2 regions of the Bacillus cereus group sp. MYBK79-1 genome follow, and region 2 is predicted to be linked to the other one. Evidence: riboswitches for the same ligand, from Rfam matches in the RefSeq annotation. Region 2 holds a riboswitch; the other holds the start of a gene.

Region 1 (3,435 bases), on a different contig from region 2:
GCTTGAGTTTAATAGTGATACACCAACTTTTATTATGGAATGCTTTCAAATGAATGGAAAAGTTTGTGGAAAACTAGGTTATGATGATCCAAACTTGGGTCAAGAGCGGTTACTATCTTCAGGTGTTACAAAAGCCGTAATGGAAGCGACAAAGGGAATAGATAATCCCAATGTTGTTTTTACAGCACATCATGAACATATTGAGGATTGGAATACGACTATGTATTTGAGTCAGTTATGCCATGTTGAAAATAAAGTAGTGCCAATGTCAGAACTTAGAATTACAAAAGATGCTTTAGTGGATAGCGATGGAGTACAAATTGATGTTTTATATCGCCAAACATATCCGATAGAAGATTTAATTGAGGATCAAGATCCTGAAACAGGAGATTTGGTTGGTGTGGAACTGTTGCAGCTCGTAAAATCAGGAAAGCTTTTTATTATAAATCCTTTGTCAGCATTTTTACTTCAGCCAAAATCAATTCAGTGTCTTATTTGGGGGCTAGCAGAAGAAAATGTCTTTTATACAAATGAGGAACGAAAGTGGATTAAAGAATATATGTTACCTACATATTTAGAACCAGATTTATTTTTAGGAAAAGGTTCTTTCGTTCAAAAACCTTCATTTGGTAGAGAAGGAGATACAATTACCGTTCGCGATAAGGACGAAAATATTATGATTCAAAATGCACACGAAACGTATAAAGCGTCACTGCCAGTATTTCAAAAATATACAGAACTTCCAGTCGTATCAATGGAAACAGAAAAAGGGATAGAGAAACTGTCGTATGTGTTTGGTTCGTTTTTAATTGCTGGAAAAGCGAGTAGTATCGGTATTCGCGCTGGGGAAAAAATTACGGGGAATGAATCGTACTATTTACCGGTAGGTATAAAAAAGGAGGAAAGTATATGATTAATTTTTTATTATATTTAGCAGTAACACTTGGACTTTTATGCATTGGTCTTTTCCTGATGGAAGTGACAACGAAAGTAAAAGAATTTAAGTTAATGGCTCAAGGGAATAAAGCGGTAAGCTATGTACTTGGAGGACGATTACTTGGGTTAGCTATTGTTTTATATTCGACAGCAGCTAATTCTATTTCACTTCTTGATATGGTTTCGTGGGGAGCGGTTGGGATTTTGGCTCAAATTATTGTCTTTTATTTAGCTGAGTGGCTTACACCACGCTTTAATATAAACAAAAGTCTCGAAGAAGATAATCAAGCAGTCGGTCTTTTTCTTATGTTTTTATCGCTTTCCATTGGGATTGTAATTGCTGGTTGTATCACTTATTAAAAACTTTACGTTTAGACGTAAAGTTTTTTATTTTATATACGTTAGTCCGCCATACCTTGCGAAAAAATTGTAGGCTGCTGTTGACATCTATTTTAAATAAGAGTAACATTTTCTATGTAATAATAATAAGTCTCTGTTAGGTGAGGCTCCTGTATAGAGAAATGCTACTGCCCAAAAATGTCGAGAGACGCCAATGGGTCAACAGGAATGATCGAATTAAGGTTTTTCTTAACGTAGCTGGTAATGTACCTATGCTATACAGTGCTAAAACTCGGCGAGGGAGAGGTCCGTAGATTTCTAATTATATTAGGAATCGTTTATTTGTGTATGTCATGGCCTTTACTCTTTTCGGAGTAAGGGTCTTTTTGTTACAAAGCTATGAGTAATTTCATAGTATAAACTATAAAATGAAACGAGGAGGTGAGGAGCATGTCAAATTCTGACTCGGTTCCGTTACCCATATACTTCAAATCAAAAATATATGATGTAGGCAGGAAACGACTTGTTCCTCCCTCTATATTTATCATCATGTAGCGTTTATATGTATGTTTAAGCGCTAGACACTTTCATGGTAAAGTGGATAAATTGAGAAACAAAGCGTTTCTTCCTATGTTGTAAAGGAGGAGACGATAATATGTTATATGCAAACAAAACTGTGGGTAACACGTCATATAAATTAAGTAAAAAATCAATGAAAAAACAAACATTGCTTCAAAAAAATAAAGATTTATTAATTGAAATCGCAACGAGAGATGTGAAATCTGTATTTGCGTATTTTAAAACAACAAGAGACGGATTATCTATGAAAGAGGCACAAAAACGTATTCAAGTATACGGCCGAAACGAATTAACTTCAAAAAGAGTACGTATTGCAGAAGTCATGATGAAGCTAAGTGGAATGATCCCAGGTTTTTCAAAACAACAAGTGCGTGATGAATTGCAATGTGAAAAGATTACTGTATCTAGAGTAGAATGTGTTAATGGCATAGGGCTAAACAATGAACTGAAGATGATGAATGTGCCAGTGCAAGAGCTTGTTCCTGGTGATATGATTTTTCTTTCAGAAGGTGATACAGTACCAGCAGATGTACGTATCATTTACGCGAATGATTTATTAGTAAATGAATCTGTGCTAACAGGAAACGATGCGAGTATTGAGAAATTTGAAAGTTGTTATCATCTTGAGCGTAAACGATTTATTCCTTTAAAACGAATGAAAGACTATAATCCACTTGAACTTGAAAACGTATGTTTCAAAGGTACGTATATTGTTGGTGGAAATGCAAAGGCTGTAGTTGTTTCGACTGGGAAAAATACGTATTCAGGAATTCTTCATACTTGTTGTAGTAGAATGTCTTAATGTGTAAATGATGCTAAATATACAAAAACAATGTATAATAGACAAAGTTAAAAAAACGTAGAATGGTAATCTATTTATATAACCTTACGTGATGACGTGGGGTTATTATTTTTTGTAGTAGGAGAGGGATTATGAAAAAAGTATTATTAGTTGATGGTATGGCACTATTATTTCGTGCTTTTTACGCAACAAGTGTCTACGGACAATTTATGAAACGACAAGATGGTACCCCTACAAACGGGATTCATGGTTATATGAAACATTTATTAACAGCTATGCAAGCAATCGAACCGACACATATCGTAACATGCTGGGATATGGGAAGTACGACATTTAGAACAGAATCGTTCTCAAATTATAAAGCGAATCGTGCAGCGCCGCCTGAAGAATTAATTCCGCAATTTGACTTAGTACAAGAAATGACTGCGAAATTGTCTATTCCAGTTATCGGTATGAAAGGGTATGAAGCGGATGATTGTATCGGCACGCTTGCGAAACAATACTGTAATGAAGCGGAAGTTTATATTTTAACAGGTGATACGGATTTACTTCAGCTTGTTGATAAGAACGTTACAGTTATGCTCTTGCGCAAAGGAATTGGAAATTACGAATATTATACACCAGAGAAAATCATGGAAGAAAAAGGTGTAGAGCCGTGGCAAATCGTGCATGCGAAAGCGTTCATGGGAGATACGAGCGATAATTACCCAGGTGTAAAAGGTATCGGTGAAAAAACAGCGTATAAGCTTATTCAAGAGTATGGTACAGTAGCAACTGTA
Region 2 (3,435 bases):
AAGTTCTTTCGTGTCAGATCACCCAGCACAATTAGAATGGACGACTTTGAAAGAATTAATCCATGAATATACAACAACACATACAAATGATTCGTTACCAACATATATTTCTTCAGCTTTAACCTATTACGCACAACGCGTTTCAACAACAAACAGTTCAGAAATTGTTATTTTTGAAAATGCTACAATCTCATAATCTATAATAAAAAAGCACTGTAATCAGTGCTTTTTTATTTATACTTATTTAGCAAATCATCATATTCCGTCCAAAAATCTGTATACATACTTTGATCGAACTCATCTAAAATTATCTTTTCACTTGAGTGATTAAATAATTCTTTTGCTTGTAGTGCAAAAGAAACAATTTGTGTTCTATATTCACTTTCCTTCACTTCTATATGAATTCCTTCATAGTATGTAGCTTTTTGACAAGTAGAAATCACTTTAACAAAATCTTTTAAAAGCACGTTTTCGCCTATATAATTTACAGTCCAGTGAATTGAAATTGGGCATCCTAACATTAACATAGTGCCACATCCATGCAAAATAAGCCCCTCTTCATTTTCAATATCACAAGTATATTCTTTATCTAAAGTTCGTAACAGAGCCAAAGCTGATTCACTTATTCCCCATTCCTCATCCATACCTGTTTGTGTAATAATCGTTCCATCCACATTTAAATAAATTTCTCCGTGAGAACATAAATCTTCCTGCTCATTAAACAACCACTTTTGATTCTCAATATTTATAATAAATTTTTGTGGTACCATTACAAAATTCCCCTCTTATAAAAAGATTTATTCTCCATATTATTTATAAACGACATAATGTATGTCATCTCGAATATCTATTATAAATCTATATAATATTTTAAAAACACAGACAAAAAAGATATTGACACTATAAATTCACAGTGCTAACATTCAAATTGTAATAGAATATGGTCTCTGTTAGGTGAGGCTCCTGTATAGAGAAACGCTGCTGCCCAAAAATGTCGAGAGACGCCAATGGGTCAACAGGAAAGGTCGGAATGAAGGCCTTTTTTAACGTAGCTGGTTTCAGTACCTATGCTATACAGTGCTAAAACTCAACGAGGGAGAGGTGCGTATATTTTGTCATAAACAAAAACTGTTTTTATCTATGTTTACTAACAGTATTTGTTGTGGACTCTTTTAACTGCGAATTCAGACCTTTACTCGTTTTGAGTAAAGGTCTTTTTATATGCACCTTACTATGAAACAAACATAGCATATTCAGAAACTACTAAATTGTACGGAGGTGAGGAACAGTTGGCAATTGATGATTCGGCCCAGATACCCATATGTTTTACGTTAATATTTCATCATGTAGGTAGGAAAGAAGCTGTTCCTCCTAATTTTAAATAGTCGAGTAACAGATTGTTTCCTCCTTCATGAAAAAGGAGGAACTACCGATGTTAAATTTACAAAGACAAGAAACAAAACATTCTTACAATCAAGATCGTATGAACACAAATAACGAATTATTGCTGGAAGTCGCAACACAAGGTGCAAAAAAGGCGTTACAACTTTTAGAAACAACAGAAGATGGACTCTCTAAACAAGAAGCGGCTCGTAGACTTACTTTATATGGCCCCAATGAAATCGCTCATAATAAAATATTGCCGTGGTACGTTCAATTTCTATTAGCATTTAAAAATCCGTTTATTTTTGTTTTATTAGCTCTCGGCGCACTCTCTTTTTTCACAAATGACATACAAGGAACCCTCGTTGTATCTGTCATGGTAATACTTAGTGCAACGATTCGCTTTTTACAAGAATTTCGTTCTCAAAAAGCTGCGGATCAGTTAAAAGCTATGGTTCGAACAACGGCGAGCGTCTTTAGAATAGATGGATTTGTACACGAAATAAAAAACGTAATGAATTTAAAGCAAAATAATACAACGGAAATTCCAATTGAGGAACTTGTACCTGGCGATATTATTTCACTTTCAGCCGGTGATATCGTTCCGGCTGATGTGCGTATTTTATCAGCTAAAGATTTATTTGTGAATCAGTCTTCTTTAACTGGGGAAGCACTTCCTGTAGAAAAGTACGAAAACTGTTACCATACAGAGAATCAACATATCTTACCGAAAAACACGAAAAAAAATTACAATCCACTCGATATGGAAAACCTTTGTTTTATGGGTACAAATATTGTAAGTGGTAGCGCAAAAGCTGTTGTCATCTCCACAAGTACCGATACGTATTTCGGTTCTTTAGCAAAGAAGGTAATTGGTAAGCGCGTAGAAACAAGTTTTGATAAAGGAGTAAACAAAGTAAGCTGGCTCTTAATTACATTCATGCTTATTATGGCACCTATCGTACTTCTCATTAACGGATTTACAAAAGGGGATTGGCAAGAGGCTTTCTTCTTCGCTATCGCTATTGCTGTTGGTCTCACACCTGAAATGTTACCAATGATTGTAACTGCTAATTTAGCAAAAGGTGCCGTTAACATGTCTAAACAGAAAGTAATTGTAAAACAACTGAATTCTATTCAAAACTTAGGTGCTATGAACATTCTTTGTACCGATAAAACGGGTACTTTAACAGAAGATAAAGTTGTACTTGTCCGGCATTTAGATCCAAACGGTAATACATGTAATCGTGTATTACACTTCGCCTATTTAAATAGCTTCTATCAAACAGGATTGAAAAATTTAATAGATAAAGCCGTTATGAAACATACAGAAGAAAACCAAAAGTTTAATCCATCCATTTTTCAAAAACTAGATGAAATTCCATTTGATTTTGCTCGCCGGCGTATGTCTGTCATCGTGAAAGATATTTCAGGTGAATATACAATGGTTTGTAAAGGGGCAGTAGAAGAAATTTTATCTATTTGTAACTACACTGAAATAGATGGAAAAGTTGTTTCTCTTACCGATGACATGCGCTCAAATGTAAAACAACTAAGTGAAACATTAAATAGTGAAGGTATGCGTGTTATTGCTGTAGCTTATAAAAAAGATAGACCAATAAATGATACAGAGTACGCGGTACAAGATGAAAATGATATGATTCTCACTGGATATATTGGCTTTTTAGATCCACCGAAACCATCTGCAGCTACTGCCATTCAAGCATTACAGAAACATGGTGTACAAGTAAAAATTTTAACTGGTGATAACGAAATCGTGACAAGAAAAGTTTGCAAAGAAGTTGGATTAAATATCGGTGAGCCTGTCCTTGGTTACGAAATTGATTCTTTACCTGATAAAGCATTAGCAAAATTAGCCGAAGAAACGACTGTATTTGCTAAACTAAATCCAATGCAAAAATCTCGCATTATACAAGTATTACAAGGAAACGGACACACTGTAGGTTATATGGGAGATGGCATTAACGATGCGGTAGCGTTACGTGAAGCTGACGTTGGCATATGTGTTGATACTGCAACTGATATTGCAAA

The links. Region 2 has a riboswitch for magnesium ahead of mgtA (magnesium-translocating P-type ATPase). Riboswitches for the same ligand answer to the same signal wherever they lie in the genome.
Positions count from the first base shown of each region.
Region 1: it holds a riboswitch for magnesium, as region 2 does, so the genes downstream of both, ACTFOB_RS13485 (P-type ATPase) here and mgtA (magnesium-translocating P-type ATPase) in region 2, are expected to answer to the same signal.

Region 1 covers NZ_JBQAEO010000007.1:35,216-38,650, reverse strand. Annotated here, with positions in the region: gene ACTFOB_RS13495 (glutathionylspermidine synthase family protein) at 1-913, shown strand, start outside; gene ACTFOB_RS13490 (DUF350 domain-containing protein) at 910-1,296, shown strand; M-box (ykoK) riboswitch at 1,422-1,587, shown strand; gene ACTFOB_RS13485 (P-type ATPase) at 1,931-2,656, shown strand; gene ACTFOB_RS13480 (5'-3' exonuclease) at 2,788-3,435, shown strand, end outside.
Region 2 covers NZ_JBQAEO010000016.1:83,965-87,399, forward strand. Annotated here, with positions in the region: gene ACTFOB_RS21470 (DUF3932 family protein) at 1-196, shown strand, start outside; gene ACTFOB_RS21475 (hypothetical protein) at 231-770, opposite strand; M-box (ykoK) riboswitch at 940-1,107, shown strand; gene mgtA (magnesium-translocating P-type ATPase) at 1,433-3,435, shown strand, end outside.